2 regions of the Klebsiella sp. MISC125 genome follow, and region 1 is predicted to be linked to the other one. Evidence: predicted binding sites of a transcription regulator. Region 1 holds the regulator's gene; the other holds the start of a gene.
What was found. The regulator PurR, encoded in region 1, represses purine synthesis genes. The targets are predictions, from matches to a motif close to CANGCAAACGTTTGCNTG.
Positions count from the first base shown of each region.

Region 2: cvpA (colicin V production protein) is a predicted target of PurR. The motif match lies at 4,583-4,600, and genes of this name have one in related genera.

Region 1 is NZ_CP180448.1:2,755,549-2,766,878, forward strand. It holds gene ACMYSL_RS13055 (L-lactate MFS transporter) at 1-554, opposite strand, end outside; gene ACMYSL_RS13060 (PadR family transcriptional regulator) at 771-1,313, shown strand; gene cfa (cyclopropane fatty acyl phospholipid synthase) at 1,354-2,502, opposite strand; gene punC (purine nucleoside transporter PunC) at 2,801-3,985, opposite strand; gene punR (DNA-binding transcriptional activator PunR) at 4,107-5,018, shown strand; gene purR (HTH-type transcriptional repressor PurR) at 5,037-6,062, opposite strand; gene ACMYSL_RS13085 (YnhF family membrane protein) at 6,359-6,448, shown strand; gene ACMYSL_RS13090 (MFS transporter) at 6,616-7,782, shown strand; gene sodB (superoxide dismutase [Fe]) at 7,860-8,441, opposite strand; gene ACMYSL_RS13100 (C40 family peptidase) at 8,689-9,573, opposite strand; gene ACMYSL_RS13105 (Grx4 family monothiol glutaredoxin) at 9,913-10,260, shown strand; gene rnt (ribonuclease T) at 10,315-10,959, opposite strand; gene gloA (lactoylglutathione lyase) at 11,071-11,330, opposite strand, start outside.
Region 2 is NZ_CP180448.1:1,813,340-1,819,998, forward strand. It holds gene truA (tRNA pseudouridine(38-40) synthase TruA) at 1-626, shown strand, start outside; gene ACMYSL_RS08675 (DedA family protein) at 654-1,313, shown strand; gene accD (acetyl-CoA carboxylase, carboxyltransferase subunit beta) at 1,508-2,422, shown strand; gene folC (bifunctional tetrahydrofolate synthase/dihydrofolate synthase) at 2,495-3,763, shown strand; gene dedD (cell division protein DedD) at 3,753-4,445, shown strand; gene cvpA (colicin V production protein) at 4,656-5,144, shown strand; gene purF (amidophosphoribosyltransferase) at 5,178-6,659, shown strand, end outside.

The sequences.
Region 1 (11,330 bases):
CAGATGCAGACGATGACGGCGAAGGCCAGACCGATGATTTTAAAAGCGGACAAAATCCCTGCCTCTGCGGTGATCAGCGCCGCGATAGGGGGAATGATGACCGAACTGATGCCAAACAGCGCGGTGGTCATGCCGCCGACGAAACCGCGTTTATCAGGGAAAAATTTGATACAGGTGCTGATCGTCGCACCGTACACCATCCCTAATCCCAGTCCGGTTAAAATACCGTAGGCCCATATCAGGTGGCTAATTTGTGAGGCGAAGCCGCAAAGTATCATTCCACCGCCAAACATGAGCCCACCGATAAAAATCACCAGCCGGGGGCCGAGCGTATCGTTGATTTTTCCACCCGTGATCATCGTGATCGGGCCGACGGAGTTACAGATGACGAAAACGATAGCCAGATTCGCTGAAGTGATGTTGGTATCGTGAAGTTGTGAGAGGTAGTCCGCCATCGGCGCGGCAAAAATACTCCATGCGTACATCGAACCGACGCACAGGTTGATAAAACAGCTGGCTATCAGAATCCGCCATCTTTTCCTTGAGTAGTCCATGTTTAATCCTCAGTTTTAATTTTTCTTTTCAGCAACAAAATCAATATTTTATTAACAGATGCTGAGTGTAATAATCCTGAAGAAACGCTAAACCACACATATAATCATGTCAATGTTTACATGTTTTAATTGACATGATTATCACGAGGGATGAAGACGAAAAGTGGATCGAGAGGCGTGATATACTGCGCGCAGACAGTCGACAGGTGAGGCGCAATGAGAGTTTTAACCTATGCCATTCTTGGCCTACTTAATCGCACGGCACTGACCGGCTATGACATCAGTAAGGCGTTTAATCATGAACTGGCAAAGTTCTGGCACGCTAAGCACAGCCAGATTTATGGTGAGTTGAAGAGCATGTTTAACGACGGCCTGGTGACGTATGACATTGAAATCAGTGGCGATATTCTGGAAAAAAAGAAGTACAGCATTACCGAAGCCGGGCGAGATGAACTGCTGAAATGGTTGCATAAAGACGAGCCCATCGAAAAAACGGCGAAAGACGTTTTTCGGGTTCGCATGTATTTTTCCCACTATCTGGATTTAGACACCCGTATCCATCTGCTGGAAAACCAGCGTATTCAACACCTTGAAAGGCTGAATGTGTTGCAAAAAACGATGGAGCAGTACCCGCAGGTTCCGCCTCTTGAGAGCGACAGGTTTGGTGATTTTATTGTGCTTGAGGGGGCGATATGTCGTCAGGAAAGCGTTCTAGGCTGGATTGATAAATGCATTGGTTACTGCCGTCGCGGTGAGTAAAAAAGAAATCCCTGCGCCAGCGGCGCAGGAGGGACAGCGATTAGCGAGCCACGCGCAGGCCGTGCTCGACACCGCGAGAAAAAACCACCTGCCAGAGCTGAATATCGCGGGCGCGAAAAGCACCAGCACAGGCATTCAGGTAATAGCTAAACATACGTTTGAATCTTTCCGAATAGTTGTCAGCGATTTCCGGCCAGCTATTGAGGAAACGCTCATACCATGCCATTAGCGTGGTGTCATAATCGGCACCGAAATTATGCCAATCTTCCATCACGAAATGCGTTTCACTGGCCTGTGCGATGTGGCGTACCGACGGCAGACAACCGTTGGGGAAGATATATTTATTAATCCACGGGTCGACGCTATGATCGGTTTTTTTCGAGCCGATTGTGTGCAGCAGGAAACGACCGTCAGCTTTTAAATTACGATCCACCACGTCAAAATAGGTGTCGTAATTTTTAGGCCCGACATGTTCAAACATACCAACGGAAACAATGCGGTCAAAACTATCATGCAAATCGCGATAGTCCTGAAGCAGAATTGTTACGTCCAGCCCTTCACAACGCTGCTGGGCCATCTTTTGCTGTTCGGCTGAAATAGTGACACCAACAACGCTGACCTGGTAGTTTTTAGCCATATAGTAAGCCAGACCACCCCAGCCGCAGCCAATATCCAGCACCCGCATTCCGGGTTCAAGCTGCAGCTTTTGACAGATCAGATCTAATTTTGCCTGCTGTGCATCTTCCAGATTCTGCGCATCTTTCCAGTATCCGCAGGAATATTGCATAAAAGGGTCGAGCATGCGGCTGAAAAGATCGTTACCTAAGTCGTAATGTTCTTTGCCGACTATCCAGGACCTTTTTTTACTTTGCAAATTGAATAAGCGAGCGCCCGCGATGCGAAGGGTATCTTTAAAATGGTGGGGAAGTTGATTTTCCAGTCCGGCGCGTAAGACCTTGTGGAAAAATAAATCCAGCCGCTCGCAATCCCACCAGCCGTCCATATAGCTCTCTCCCAATCCCAGCGACCCTTCTTGTAAAACGCGCTTAAAAAAGAGGGGGTTTTTAATCCGCAGATCGGAGGGGGCAGGACCGTTAATTTCGATGCCCGCACGGCCTAATAATTCAGCGACAATCCGGTACCAATCATCATTTGGTACGCTTACTTCTTCTATACACGATGAACTCATAGCTTCTCCATCACGCCCAAGTGATCAGAACCTTAAAACAGCGTAGACGCTTTTCTGGCTTTGTGAGAAATCTCACGGACAATCCGTGAGGCTGCTATCCGACGTAGAACAGAGGAAGGGAGATAACCCTTGCCGAAAGGCCTTCCATGGAGAAACGGGACGCATCCTGCTCCCGTTAAATCAATTAATCTTTCTATTTATGTGATGCCGGATCCAGTATAGGCCGCTAAAAACAGGCTTTCAATAAAAATATGTTAGCAAGCTAATTACTGGACCTTAACACTATCTGAAGATTACCTTAAGCATGTGACGATTCTGTTGCCAACGCGGTGGCCTTGTACTGCATACGGTAACCGATACCGGCCAGCACAATGGAGATAAGCATCACGCTGGTGGTGGTTTGCAGCGGTGTCGCTATCAGCGTAGAAACCAGCAAGCTGGCGATAAAGCAAAGACCCAACTGTAAGGTATTTTGCAAAGCTGCGGCGCGACCGGTCGCCTGCGGGAACGGCTTCAGCGCCTGAGCAACGACGATAGGATAAATACCGCCATTTACCACCGCCATTGCACAGAACGGAATCATTAATCCGACAAGCGTGGCGTTAGCCTGCAAACCTACCAGCCAGGTAGCGGCAACGCTGATGGAGAAAATCACCAGCAGCCACGGCAGGATCTGCTGCCCTGACCATTTTTGTAAAGCCGCACGGCAGCCGTAACCGCCAACCAGAAACGCGATAGTTTGCGGAACGTAGCTCAGGCCGATAACGGTCGGGCTGTACCCCATCTCGTGAAGAATAAATGGCGAGCCGGTCAACCATGCGAAAAAGCTGGCGGAGCAGGCGGCATAAATCAGCACGTTGCCGCTGTATTCGCGCGAGCGTAGTAGGGCAAGGAAAGTCAGCTTCTGCTGGGTGCCGACAACCGTCTTTTTCGCCGCTTTCAGGCGCAAGGCCGGCAGCATGAGCAACAGGGTTATCGCGAACAGAACGGCGAAAATAGCCTGCCATTCGAAATGAACCAGCAGCCAGCTACCGAGCAGCGGCGCCAGTGCTGGAGACAAGCCCACCAGTGGCATAATGGCGGCAAAAATACGGTTTGTGCGATGGGCTGGGTAGTAATCGGTCACCATCGCTTGCCAGGTCACGGCGGCGGCGCAAACGCCAATCGCCTGAATGAAGCGCAGCGCCAGCATCAGCGTGGCATCTTGCACCCAAAGCATCCCCAGACAGCCGATTGCGAAAATGGCCAGGCCGCTTAGCAGTACCGGCTTGCGTCCGTAACGGTCGGAGAGCGGCCCCCAAAAAAGCTGTCCAATGGCAAAGCCTGCCAGGAACAAGCTCAGGCTGGCGCTGACTGAAGCCGCTGAAGTGTTGAGATCTTGTTGGATCGCGGCGAAAGCCGGCAGATACATATCGGTGGCCAGAAAGCCGAGCACGCTGAGCCCGGCCAGCCAGACTAAAAATCCTTTCCCAGGTTGTTGCAATTGTTGCATAAAATTCTCTTGTTATTGATGCAGGTACGGTGCGGCAGAGTGTAGGGAGTGCATTCGGGCTTGTGAAACGCTAATATTTGTCAGGTGGATTCAAAAATTTTGTAGGCAGAATATGTGGTCAGAATACTCACTTGAGGTGGTTGATGCTGTTGCGCGTAACGGCAGTTTTAGCGCAGCGGCGCAGGAGCTACACCGCGTACCTTCAGCGGTGAGTTATACCGTGCGTCAGTTGGAAGAGTGGCTGGCGGTTCCGCTCTTTGAACGTCGTCACCGTGATGTCGAATTAACCCCGGCCGGGGTCTGGTTTTTGCAGGAAGGGCGCTCTGTTATCAAAAAAATGCAGATCACTCGCCAGCAGTGCCAGCAGATAGCCAACGGTTGGCGCGGGCAGCTATCCATTGCCGTCGATGACATCGTCAAACCGGCGCGCATGCGGCAAATGATCGTTGATTTCTATCGTCATTTTGATGACGTTGAACTGATTGTCTTTCAGGAGGTATTCAACGGCGTCTGGGATGCGTTAGCTGATGGCCGCGTGGAATTAGCTATCGGCGCGACGCGCTCTATTCCCGTCGGTGGGCGCTATGCGTTTCGCGATATGGGGATGCTGAGTTGGGATTGCGTGGTGGCCAGCGATCATCCTTTGGCGAAAATAGACGGCCCGTTAAGCGACGATGTGTTGCGCAACTGGCCGTCGCTGGTACGGGAAGATACTTCACGCTCGCTACCGAAACGCACGACGTGGCTGCTGGATAATCAGAAGAGGGTGGTGGTACCGGACTGGGACGCTTCCGCGACTTGCCTCAGCGCAGGGTTGTGTGTTGGCATGGTGCCAAAGCATTTTGCACAGCCGCGAATTGATAGCGGAGAATGGACGGCGCTGGCGCTGGAAAACCCATTCCCTGATGCGGCCTGCTGCCTGACGTGGCAACAAAGCGATGCTTCACCGGCGCTGATGTGGCTGCTGGATTACCTTGGCGACAGTGAAACGCTGAACAGGGAGTGGCTGCGGGCGCCGGAATAGCCGGCGCCGCGAGGAGAATTAACGGCGATAATCGACAAACGGACCGTCGGCCACGGATCGACGTTCGACCAGGCGCGGATGTACTTCAATAGACTGGGAAATTTCGCGCTTGTTGACGATGCGGTCCAGCAGCATGTTGAAGGCCGCTTCGCCCAGAGAATCTTTTGGCTGATGGATGGTGGTCAGCGCCGGGCTGAAGTAGCGGGCGTTGCGCACATTGTCATAACCGATCAGCGAAATATCCTGCGGCACGCGCAGACCCATTTCATCTGCTGCACAAATAGCGCCCATCGCCATGATATCCCCGCCGCAGAAAATCGCCGTCGGGCGATGGTGTTGGCTGAGGATTTGCTGCATCGCGCGGTAGCCGGATTCCGGCTCGAAATCACCTTGCACGACCCAGTTTTCAGGAACGTTGATCTGCGCTTCTTCCATCGCTTTCATAAAGCCCGCCAGGCGGCCGGCACCGGTGTTCCGCTCAAGCGGGCCGGGGATCACGCCAATTTCGCGATGACCGCGTTCCACCAGATAGCGCCCGGCGATATAACCCCCTTCGAAGGCGTTATCGATAACCGAGTCGGTGAAGTCGGCTTTTGCTTCACCCCAGTCCATCACGACCATCGGAATATGGCGATATTCTTCCAGCATGCTCAGTACCGACTCAGGATACTCAGAACACATCACCAGCAGGCCGTCCACGCGCTTCTGCGCCATCATTGACAGGTAGGCGCGCTGTTTCTCCGGATCGTTCCATGCGTTGCCGAGAATCAGGGTATAGCCCTTCTGGAAGCAACTTTTCTCAACGGATTCGATAATTTCGGCAAAATAGGCCGCTTCGCTGCTGGTCGCCAGCAATCCGATAGACTTAGTGTGATTAACCTTCAGGCTGCGAGCAACGGCGCTGGGGGAGTAGTGCAGTTCTTTAATCGCAGCCCACACAGCGTTGCGTGTCTCTTCCGCAACGAAACGCGTTTTGTTAATTACATGTGATACTGTTGTAGTGGAAACGTTTGCGCGCTTCGCTACATCTTTAATAGTTGCCATTACTTCTCACTCCAGACCTTGACCTGATCGCCCGTTAATCGGTACGTAAACGTTTGCCTGTACACACCCTGATGCCAAAATTGAACATTGCATCACGTCGGGAAAACGACACAGAACGACAGGAAGGGGTCAATGGCCGATACGCTTTCAAATTAGCGTGGGATTTTGTCCGATCTTGGGGCAAAGGGGAAGAGCAAAAATGTGCATCCCTCTAAATCTCGGAAGATATTTGCGCTAATCTATGTAAAAATGAGCAAGCTCACTTTTCATGTGGGGATAATCAAGGGGAAAAATTGATGGATACAGATTTAAAGTTTTCGCTGACAACGACGATTATTGTTCTGGGTTTGATTGTCGCCGCAGGGCTGACCGCCATACTGCACTAATTCCAATATGAGGGAGACATCGTTCTCCCTTTTCTTTTTCCGCCATTATTATCAATTTCGCAAAAATCTTTTGCCATTTCGTTTACTTTTGTTTTTCTGTGATTGATGTCATGCTTTTGGCTTCTGATGAGATGCCGTCGCTGAAGACGGCCCGATGGAGTCATTGAATGAAAATCAACTTTCCCCTGCTCGCTCTGGCGATCGGTGCCTTCGGTATCGGTACTACCGAGTTCTCCCCGATGGGGCTACTACCGGTTATCGCCAAAGGCGTGGATGTCTCTATTCCGGCTGCGGGAATGCTTATTAGTGCCTATGCCATTGGGGTGATGGTTGGCGCGCCGCTGATGACTCTACTGCTTTCGCACCGCGCGCGCAGAAATGCGCTGATTTTCCTGATGGCGATTTTTACTCTTGGTAACGTGCTCTCTTCAATTGCACCGGATTACACCACGCTACTGCTGTCGCGCATTATCACCAGCCTCAATCACGGCGCTTTTTTTGGGCTCGGCTCGGTGGTGGCGGCGAGCGTAGTGCCGAAGCATAAGCAGGCCAGCGCCGTGGCGACCATGTTTATGGGGCTGACAATTGCCAACATTGGCGGCGTTCCGGCGGCGACCTGGTTGGGGGAAACTATCGGCTGGCGAATGTCGTTCCTTGCAACGGCGGGTCTCGGCGTGGTGGCGATGGTCAGCCTGTGGTTTTCCCTGCCAAAAGGAAGCGCGGGTGAGCGGCCTGATGTTAAGCAGGAACTTTCAGTACTGATGCGCCCGCAGGTGCTGTCAGCGCTGCTGACCACCGTTCTGGGGGCAGGGGCGATGTTTACGCTTTACACCTATATATCACCGGTCCTGCACAGCATCACTAACGCATCGCCACTGTTTGTGACCGCGATGTTGGTACTGATTGGCGTAGGCTTCTCGCTGGGTAACTACCTTGGCGGTAAGTTTGCCGACCGCTCGGTTTCCGGGACGTTGAAGGGCTTTCTGCTGCTGTTGATGGTGATCATGCTGGCGATCCCGCTGCTGGCCCAGTCACAAATTGGTGCTGCTATAAGTATGGTTGTCTGGGGTGCCGCGACTTTTGCGGTAGTTCCGCCACTGCAGATGCGCGTGATGCGCGTGGCTCACGAAGCTCCCGGGCTGTCATCATCGGTTAATATCGGCGCTTTCAACCTCGGTAACGCGTTAGGCGCAGCCGCCGGTGGTGCGGTGATATCTGGTGGGCTGGGCTATGCATTCGTCCCAGTGATGGGAGCGATCATTGCGGGCGTTGCGCTACTGCTGGTGTTTTTCAGCGGTCGGTCGCAGCCGGAAGAGGCTTTTGCTAACCACTAATCGTTCATGAAAAGTATGTGAATTGTGAGTGAAGTGAAAAATAACCGCAGAAGGCGCAATCCTTCTGCGGTTTGCTTTTATGCCGCCAGATTGGCCGCCACAAATTTCCAGTTCACCAGCGCCCAGAAGTGTTCCAGATAGTTCGGACGCGCATTACGGTAGTCGATGTAGTAAGCGTGTTCCCAGACATCCACGGTCAGCAGCGGGGTTGCGTCGCTGGTCAGCGGCGTACCGGCGTTGCTGGTGGAAACAATCGCCAGGCTACCATCAGCATTTTTCACCAGCCAGGTCCAGCCAGCACCAAAGTTTTTCGCTGCCGCATCGGTGAATTTTGCTTTGAAATCAGCAAAGCTGCCGAAGGATTTAGCGATAGCTGCCGCCAGTTCACCTTCAGGTTCGCCGCCAGCGTTTGGTGCCAGGCAGTTCCAGTAGAAGGTGTGGTTCCAGACCTGAGCTGCGTTGTTAAAAACGCCGCCATCGGAAGAGCGAACGATTTCTTCTAAGGTCTTGCCTTCAAACGCGGTGCCTTTGATCAGGTTGTTGAGATTGGTGACGTAGGCCTGGTGGTGTTTACCGTAATGGTATTCCAGGGTTTCTGCGGAAATGTGCGGCGCGAGGGCGTCTTTTGCATATGGTAATGCAGGTAATTCGAACGACATTGCTACTCTCCTTTTTATAGTTATACCCTTCATACTTCCAGCCGCATCTTTGTTGGCTGCCTGCACTTACCCCGGTCACGTACTATTTGTACGCTCCCGGGGATGCGCTTAGTTGCCGCCTTGATACAACTGGAATTATTTTGGGTATAGTTCGCGCAATAACCATGTATTACGCAAGGTAATAGTAGCAAATTAAAAGATGTGGCAAAAGAGAGTGTTACCCCGCCGCAGAAGCGACGAGGCAGAATTAGCGAATGGTTTTTGGCGTCATGACGCGGCGCGCGCCAACGTAATGGCGTTCCCAGTAATCTTCACTCAGCGAGGTTATTTGAATATCGCGACCGGTGCGCGGGGACTGGATAAATTTACCGTTGCCGACATAGACACCAACGTGATCGGCGGTACCGCGCCCACGGGTGCGGAAGAAGACTAAATCACCGCTTTGCAGCTCACCGCGATCGACCGGGCGGGCATCGCGCAGATGATACATTTCATTAGCGGTACGCGGGATGTGAATTTTTACCAGATCTTTATAGGCATAATAGACCAGACCGCTGCAATCAAACCCGGTTCGCGGCGAAGTACCACCCCAGCGATAAGGTTTGCCAATCTGATCCATTAACTTCGACATGGCGGTGCTTTGCGCCTTTTGTACCCGAGCTTTATGCGCATCGGCGATGGTCAACTGAGGCTCATCAGCGACAGGTTTACAGCGGGTTTTATAGCCTTTGCGCACGACGCACTTTTTCTGCACGCTTGCTCTGGCGACTTTGCTTTCTGCTACCGATTTTGTCGAGCTAGCGCACTGCTTTTTGTAGCCTTTGCGCAATACGCATTTTTTGCTTGCACCGGCAACCTGACGGTTAAGCGCGGTTTGGCTTGAGGCGGTTGTGCGGGTAGGGGCTTTTGCGCGGCTGGCGGTCGATGTTTTCTTGCTGGAGGTTTTAGCGGTGGTTTTACTTTTGGAACTGGCTGCTTTTTTCTTACGCTCTGCGGTAGTGCCTTTGGCCGGATGCGCTTTTGGCGTAGCCGAAGCGTGCGTATGCCCGGAAGCATGCGCCAGCGGCGTAAATGAGATCGACGTAATAAGTAATGCACAGAGCGAAATCGCGATTTTGTTAAGACGCGCCACTGAGCAATCCCCTGATTAAATTACAGACATATACAGATGCCTGACGATGAATGACAAACTGCATCGATTCTAAAGCATAAAAACCCTGAGAGTTAATATTCTTTTGTATCTAAAGTGTCGTTTGGTTAACGATTGCAAAAAAATACGTCAGACAATAACCATGTCGCATGAAAAATGAGCAACACACTCTTGCGTCAGACGATAAAATGATATTTTTGAGGCAACTTCTGGGCACAGAAGATAAAATGTGAAGAGTGACAAAAATGTTATTATCGGTCCTGCGTTCAGGACGCTACAATGACAAATTACTGCCGTAGAGAAGTTTAAGGAAGCAAGACAATGAGCACGACTTTAGAAAAAATCCAACATCAAATCGCTGAAAACCCAATCCTGCTGTACATGAAAGGGTCCCCGAAACTGCCAAGCTGCGGTTTCTCCGCCCAGGCCGTGCAGGCGCTGTCTGCCTGTGGCGAACGTTTTGCTTACGTCGACATTCTGCAGAACCCGGACATCCGCGCAGAGCTGCCGAAATACGCAAACTGGCCGACTTTCCCGCAACTGTGGGTTGATGGCGAACTGGTTGGCGGTTGCGACATCATTATTGAGATGTATCAGCGCGGCGAACTGCAAACGTTGATCAAAGAAACGGCCGCTAAGTACAAGACTGACGAGCCGAAAGCAGAGTAATTTTTGCTGCCAATAAAAAAGCGACTTCTGGTGGAGTCGCTTTTTTTGTCTCTACTATTCTTCGGCTACCGGTAACGGCCAGCCGCCAAGTCGTTTCCAACGATTGACGATTTCGCAAAACAGCTGCGCGGTTTGTTCGGTATCGTAAAGCGCCGAGTGCGCTTGGGTGCCATCAAATGCCATACCCGCGGCGATGCAGGCTTTCGACAACACCGTCTGGCCGAGCGCAAGCCCGCTTAGTGCCGCCGTATCGAATGTCACGAACGGGTGGAAAGGGTTGCGCTTCAGGCTCGCGCGCTCGGCAGCCGCCATGGTAAAACCATGATCGAATGTGGCGTTATGGGCGACCATAATGGCACGGCTACAATCGCTCTCTTTCATCCCTTTGCGGATCATTTTGAAAATCGCGTGCAGGGCATCATATTCGCTCACCGCGCCGCGCTCAGGATCGTTCGGGTTAATCCCGTTAAAGGCCAGAGCTTCAGGCTGCAGGTTGGCACCCTCGAAAGGTTCAACATGAAAATGCAGCGTTTCGTCCGGCATCAGCCAGCCTTGCTCATCCATTTTCAACGTAATAGCGGCGATCTCCAGCAGGGCGTCGGTTTTGGCATTAAATCCCGCGGTTTCAACATCAATTACCACAGGATAGAAACCGCGAAAACGGTCGCACAGACCATTAAGTTGAGCGTTCTCGGACATCAGATTCTCTTAGCTGGAAAAAAGTAGCGCGCATTATGGCAAATTTTGCCACCGCTTGCAGCAGGAAGGGGGATAAAACAGCGGGCGCCGCCGATGGACGCCCGAAGCAGATTAGTTGCCGAGGCCTTTGCCGGCATCTTTCTCTTCAATCAGTTCAATTTTGTAACCATCCGGATCTTCGACAAAAGCGATAACCGTGGTGCCGCCTTTGACCGGACCCGCTTCACGCGTCACGTTGCCACCGTTCTGGCGAATACGCTCACAGGCTTCAGCCGCGTTATCAACGCTTAGCGCGATGTGGCCGTAGGCGCTGCCGAGATCGTATTTATCAACGCCCCAGTTGTAGGTCAGCTCGATAACGGCGGTATCGC
Region 2 (6,659 bases), 940 kb from region 1:
TTCATGGTACCGGTCAGGTGGTGCATTTTGAAACCCGTGCGTTGCGTAAAGACGTGGCATGGACGCTGGGCGTTAATGCGAATTTACCAGGCGATATTGCAGTACGTTGGGTGAAGCAAGTTCCACCGGACTTTCATGCCCGGTTCAGCGCCACGGCGCGACGCTATCGCTACGTCATCTATAATCATCGCCTGCGACCGGCGGTACTAGGTCGGGGCGTGACTCACTATTACCATCCCCTGGATGCTGAGCGGATGCAGCGCGCGGCCCAGTGTCTGCTGGGGGAAAATGATTTCACCTCGTTTCGTGCGGTACAGTGCCAGTCGCGCACCCCGTGGCGTAACGTGATGCATATTAACGTCACCCGTTATGGTGCATATGTGGTGGTGGATATCAAAGCGAATGCCTTTGTACATCATATGGTAAGGAATATTGTAGGCAGTCTGATGGAAGTAGGTGCCGGTAACCAGCCAGAGAGCTGGATTGCAGAACTTCTGGCGGCAAAAGACAGGACTCTGGCCGCCGCAACGGCAAAAGCGGAAGGATTGTATCTGGTGTCGGTGGATTATCCGGCCCGTTACGACCTGCCGGTAATGCCGATGGGCCCGCTGTTTCTGGCGGACTAACCTGGTTATTAAGGGCTAACGCAAATTATGGATCTGATTCGTTTTTTAATTGATTTTATTTTACACATTGATGTGCACCTGGCTGAGCTGGTCGCGCAATACGGCATCTGGGTATACGCGATTCTGTTTTTGATTCTGTTCTGTGAAACCGGCCTGGTGGTCACGCCGTTCCTGCCAGGTGACTCTCTGCTGTTTGTTGCGGGCGCTTTGTCGGCGCTGCCGACTAACGATCTCAATGTGCACTTGATGGTGGCGCTGATGGTGGTTGCCGCGATTATCGGCGATGCGCTGAACTACACCATCGGGCGGCTGTTTGGTGAAAAGTTATTCAGTAATCCTAATTCAAAAATTTTCCGCCGCAGCTACCTGGATAAAACCCATGGCTTCTACGCTCGCCACGGCGGCAAGACCATAATCCTTGCGCGTTTTGTCCCGATCGTCAGAACCTTTGCGCCGTTTGTGGCGGGAATGGGACATATGTCCTATCGTCATTTTGCGATGTATAACGTGGTTGGCGCGCTGCTGTGGGTACTGCTGTTCACCTACGCGGGTTATCTGTTTGGCGATTTGCCGATCGTGCAGGAAAATCTTAAGCTGCTGATCGTGGCGATTATCGTGCTTTCCGTACTGCCTGGGGTGATTGAAATCATTCGCCACAAGCGTGCTGCGGCGAAACAGGCGAAATAACGTTGCAGTTATCTTCGGGCGGTATGCCGCCGTCCGAAGAGTGAAGTGTGAGCGGTTCGACCACTTTTTTATCCCATGTTACGGGATGTTATGATTTAATGTGCAACATTCATGGTCTGTAAGGGGCAAAAATGGCATTATGCGCCCCTTGCGACAAAACTGGCATCGACCAGGTTCAGGTAGAAAGGTTATCAATGAGCTGGATTGAACGAATTAAAAGCAATATAACCCCCACCCGTAAGGCGAGTATTCCTGAAGGTGTATGGACCAAGTGCGACAGCTGCGGGCAGGTACTGTACCGCGCAGAGCTGGAGCGCAACCTGGAGGTTTGCCCTAAGTGCGATCACCACATGCGTATGTCGGCGCGTAACCGCCTGCATAGCCTGCTGGACGAAGGTTCCCTCGTGGAGCTGGGAAGCGAGCTCGAGCCAAAAGATGTGCTGAAGTTCCGCGATTCGAAAAAGTATAAAGACCGTCTGGCATCAGCCCAGAAAGAGACTGGCGAAAAAGACGCGCTGGTGGTCATGAAAGGCACCCTGCATGAAATGCCGGTTGTTGCCGCCGCTTTCGAATTCTCCTTTATGGGCGGTTCGATGGGCTCCGTCGTCGGCGCGCGCTTTGTCCGTGCGGTTGAACAGGCACTGGAAGATAACTGCCCGCTGATTTGTTTCTCCGCATCCGGCGGCGCGCGTATGCAAGAAGCGCTGATGTCGCTGATGCAGATGGCGAAAACCTCCGCTGCGCTGGCGAAAATGCAGGAGCGCGGCTTGCCGTATATCTCCGTGCTGACCGACCCAACCATGGGCGGCGTCTCGGCGAGCTTTGCTATGTTGGGCGATTTAAACATCGCTGAGCCCAAAGCGTTGATCGGTTTTGCCGGTCCCCGCGTTATTGAACAGACTGTTCGTGAGAAGCTGCCGCCGGGATTCCAGCGCAGTGAGTTCCTGATTGAAAAAGGGGCGATCGATATGATCGTACGTCGCCCGGAAATGCGTCTGAAGCTGGCCAGTATTCTGGCGAAGCTGATGAATCTTCCGGCGCCAAATCCGGAACCCGTTCACGAAGGCGAGGTGGTGCCACCGGAGCCGGATCAGGAACCAGAGGCCTGATAATACAGAGGGCAGGCCTGACGGTGCTGCCCTTTTTTATACGCGTAGTTATCTTAACTCTTGCCGGACATCATGGAAAAACAACCAATTCCTCAGGCCGCGTCGCCCCTGGCTACGTGGCTTTCTTATCTGGAACATCTGCACAGCAAAACAATCGACCTGGGGCTGGCGCGCGTCAGCGAGGTGGCTGCGCGGATGGCGGTATTAAAACCTGCGTCGTTTGTGTTCACGGTGGCGGGAACCAACGGCAAAGGAACGACCTGCCGTACCCTGGAATCGGTACTGATGGCGGCGGGCTTCAAAGTGGGTGTTTATAGTTCGCCGCATCTGGTGCGCTATACCGAGCGGGTGCGCGTGCAGGGCGAAGAGCTGTCGGAACTTGCGCATACCACTTCCTTTGCTGAAATCGAAGCGGCGCGCGGCGAGATTTCTCTGAGCTATTTTGAATTCGGTACGCTGTCCGCGCTGTGGCTATTTCAGCAGGCGCAACTGGATGTCGTTATCCTTGAAGTGGGGCTCGGCGGTCGCCTGGATGCGACTAATATTGTTGATGCCGACGTGGCGGTAGTCACCAGTATTGCGCTTGACCATACGGACTGGCTGGGATCGGATCGCGAAAGCATTGGCCGCGAGAAGGCCGGTATTTTTCGCGGTGGTAAACCGGCTATCGTCGGTGAACCCGATATGCCACAGACTATCGCCGAGGTTGCGAGCGAAAAGGGCGCACAACTCCTGCGCCGCGACGTTGACTGGGGCTATGAGGCCGGTGAGCAGAGCTGGTCTTTCAGTGATGAAAACGGCGCACTCACCGACCTGCCGCTGCCACAGGTACCCATGCCGAATGCCGCAACTGCGCTCGCTGCCCTGCGTGCCAGCAAGCTCAAGGTTGACGAGCAGGCGATTCGCGACGGTATTCAAAAGGCGATGCTGCCGGGGCGTTTTCAGATAATTAGCGACACCCCGCGAGTCATCCTTGATGTTGCTCATAATCCGCATGCGGCGGCGTATCTCGCCGGGCGTCTCAAAACCTTACCGAAAACGGGGCGCGTGCTGGCGGTTATTGGTATGCTGCATGATAAGGACATCGCCGGTACGCTGGAAAACCTGAAGGCGGAAGTTGACGATTGGTACTGTGCGCCGCTGGAAGGGCCGCGCGGCGCGACGGCAGAGCAACTGCTGGAACATTTACGCGCAGGCAAAGTCTATACCAGCGTTGCGCAGGCCTGGTACGCTGCGACGGCAGATGCCAGACCACAGGATACGGTGCTGGTGTGTGGTTCATTCCACACGGTGGCGCATGTAATGGAAGAGATAGACGCGGGGAGAATCGGTGGCGAGTAAGTTTCAGAACCGTTTAGTCGGGACGATCGTACTGGTGGCACTGGGGGTTATTATCCTGCCAGGGCTGCTTGATGGTCAGAAAAAACATTATCAGGATGAGTTTGCCGCAATCCCACTGGTACCAAAACCAGGCGATCGTGATGAGCCAGATATGCTGCCAGCAGCGACTCAGACGCTGCCTTCGCAGCCTCCGGAAGGGGCCGCCGAAGAGGTGAGAGCTGGGGATGCCGCGGCACCGTCGCTCGATCCTTCGCGGATCCCGGTGAACAATAACAGTTTTGATGTGGTGCAGGAGCCGGTTGTCGCGCCAAAACCACAGCCGCAGCCTAAACCTCAACCGAAGCCGGTAGAGAAGCCGCAACCTCAGCCACCGCAGCAGGTCGCGGTGCAGACACCCGCGCCTAAACCGCAACAGCAGGCTGAAATTCCGGCTCCGACCGGTAAAGCCTATGTTGTGCAGTTAGGCGCGCTGAAGAACGCCGATAAGGTCAACGAGATCGTCGGTAAGCTGCGCGCCGCTGGCTTCAAAGTTTATACGTCGCCTTCGACGCCGGTGCAGGGTAAAATCACCCGTATTCTGGTCGGCCCGGATGCTTCGAAAGATAAGCTGAAGGGGCAACTTGGCGAGCTGAACAAGCTGTCCGGACTTAGCGGTGTAGTCATGGGCTTTAGCCCGAACTAACCTTCTCTTTTTTAATAAAGAAAGCCAGGGCCAGAGCACGGAAACCCCTGTCGGACGCGCCCTGAAGAGGCGAAAGGCAGTATGGCGTTGAATGTTTTTTCAGCGCCATTTTTATTTCTGTAGGGCACGGAAATCCCTACGCAAACGTTTTCTTTTTCTGTTAGAATGCGCCCCGAACCGGACGACAGGGCGTAAAATCGTGGGACGTATATGGTCTGGATTGATTACGCCATAATTGCGGTGATTGGTTTTTCCTCTTTGGTCAGCCTGATCCGCGGCTTTGTTCGTGAAGCTTTATCGCTGGTAACCTGGGGATGCGCTTTCTTTGTTGCCAGTCATTACTACACTTACCTGGCTGTCTGGTTCACGGGCTTTGAAGACGAACTGGTCCGAAATGGGATTGCTATCGCGATACTGTTTATCGCGACGCTTATCGTCGGCGCTATCGTTAACTTTGTGATAGGTCAGCTGGTGGAGAAAACCGGCCTGTCGGGTACCGACAGGGTGTTGGGGATCTGTTTTGGCGCCCTGCGCGGTGTGCTAATCGTCTCTGCGATTCTGTTTTTTCTCGATAGTTTTACCAGTATGGCGAAAAGCGATGACTGGCAAAAGTCTGAGCTTATCCCACAGTTCAGTTTCGTTATCAGATGGTTCTTTGACTATCTGCAGAGCTCGTCAAGTTTCTTGCCCAAAGCATAAGCGTTGGGATGTAGCTTAACGAGGAAAAGACGTATGTGCGGTATTGTCGGTATCGCCGGTGTTATGCCGGTAAACCAGTCGATTTATGACGCGTTAACGGTGCTTCAGCATCGTGGCCAGGATGCCGCAGGCATCATCACCATCGATGCGAACAACTGTTTCCGTTTGCGTAAAGCGAACGGGCTGGTGAGCGATGTGTTTGAAGCTCGCCATATGCAGCGTATGCAAGGCAATATGGGGATCGGTCACGTTCGTTACCCGACGGCTGGCAGCTCCAGCGCCTCCGAGGCTCAGCCTTTCTACGTCAACTCTCCATATGGCATTACGTTGGCGCACAACGGCAATCTGACTAATGCTCACGAGCTGCGTCAAAAGCTGTTTGAAGAAAAACGCCGCCACATCAACACCACCTCCGACTCCGAAATCCTGCTCAACATTTTTGCCAGCGAGCTGGATAATTTCCGCCATTATCCGCTGGAAGCAGATAACGTTTTTGCGGCGATTGCTGCCACTAACCGCCAGATTCGCGGGGCTTATGCCTGCGTGGCGATGATTATCGGCCACGGTATGGTCGCCTTCCGCGACCCGAACGGCATCCGTCCGCTGGTGCTGGGCAAGCGTGATATTGGCGATGGCCGCACTGAGTATATGGTGGCCTCGGAAAGCGTTGCTCTGGATACCCTGGGCTTTGAGTTCTTACGTGACGTTGCACCTGGCGAAGCGGTGTATATCACCGAAAAAGGCCAGCTGTTCACTCGCCAGTGCGCCGAGAACCCGGTCAGCAATCCGTGCCTGTTCGAATACGTTTACTTCGCGCGTCCGGATTCATTCATCGACAAAATTTCCGTCTACAGCGCCCGTGTGAATATGGGGACTAAGCTGGGGGCGAAAATTGCCCGCGAGTGGGAAGATCTTGATATTGACGTAGTGATTCCGATTCCGGAAACCTCCTGCGATATCGCGCTGGAAATTGCCCGTATCCTCGACAAGCCGTATCGCCAGGGCTTCGTGAAAAACCGCTATGTTGGTCGCACCTTTATCATGCCGGGCCAGCAGCTGCGTCGTAAGTCCGTGCGTCGTAAACTCAACGCCAACCGCGCCGAGTTCCGCGATAAGAACGTGCTACTGGTCGACGACTCCATCGTTCGTGGCACTACTTCGGAACAGATTATCGAGATGGCGCGCGAAGCTGGGGCGAAGAAAGTGTATCTGGCGTCAGCAGCGCCGGAAATTCGCTTCCCGAACGTGTATGGCATTGATATGCCAACCGCGACTGAGCTGATTGCTCACGGGCGTGAAGTTGACGAGATTCGTCAGATCATCGGTGCAGACGGTTTGATTTTCCAGGATCTGGACGATCTGATTGACGCAGTCCGTGCGGAGAACCCGGATATTCAGCAGTTCGAATGCTCGGTTTTCAACGGTATCTACGTTACCAAAGACGTCGATCAGCAGTATCTGGATTATCTCGATTCCCTGCGTAACGACGATGCGAAAGCGGTTCAGCTGCAAAAC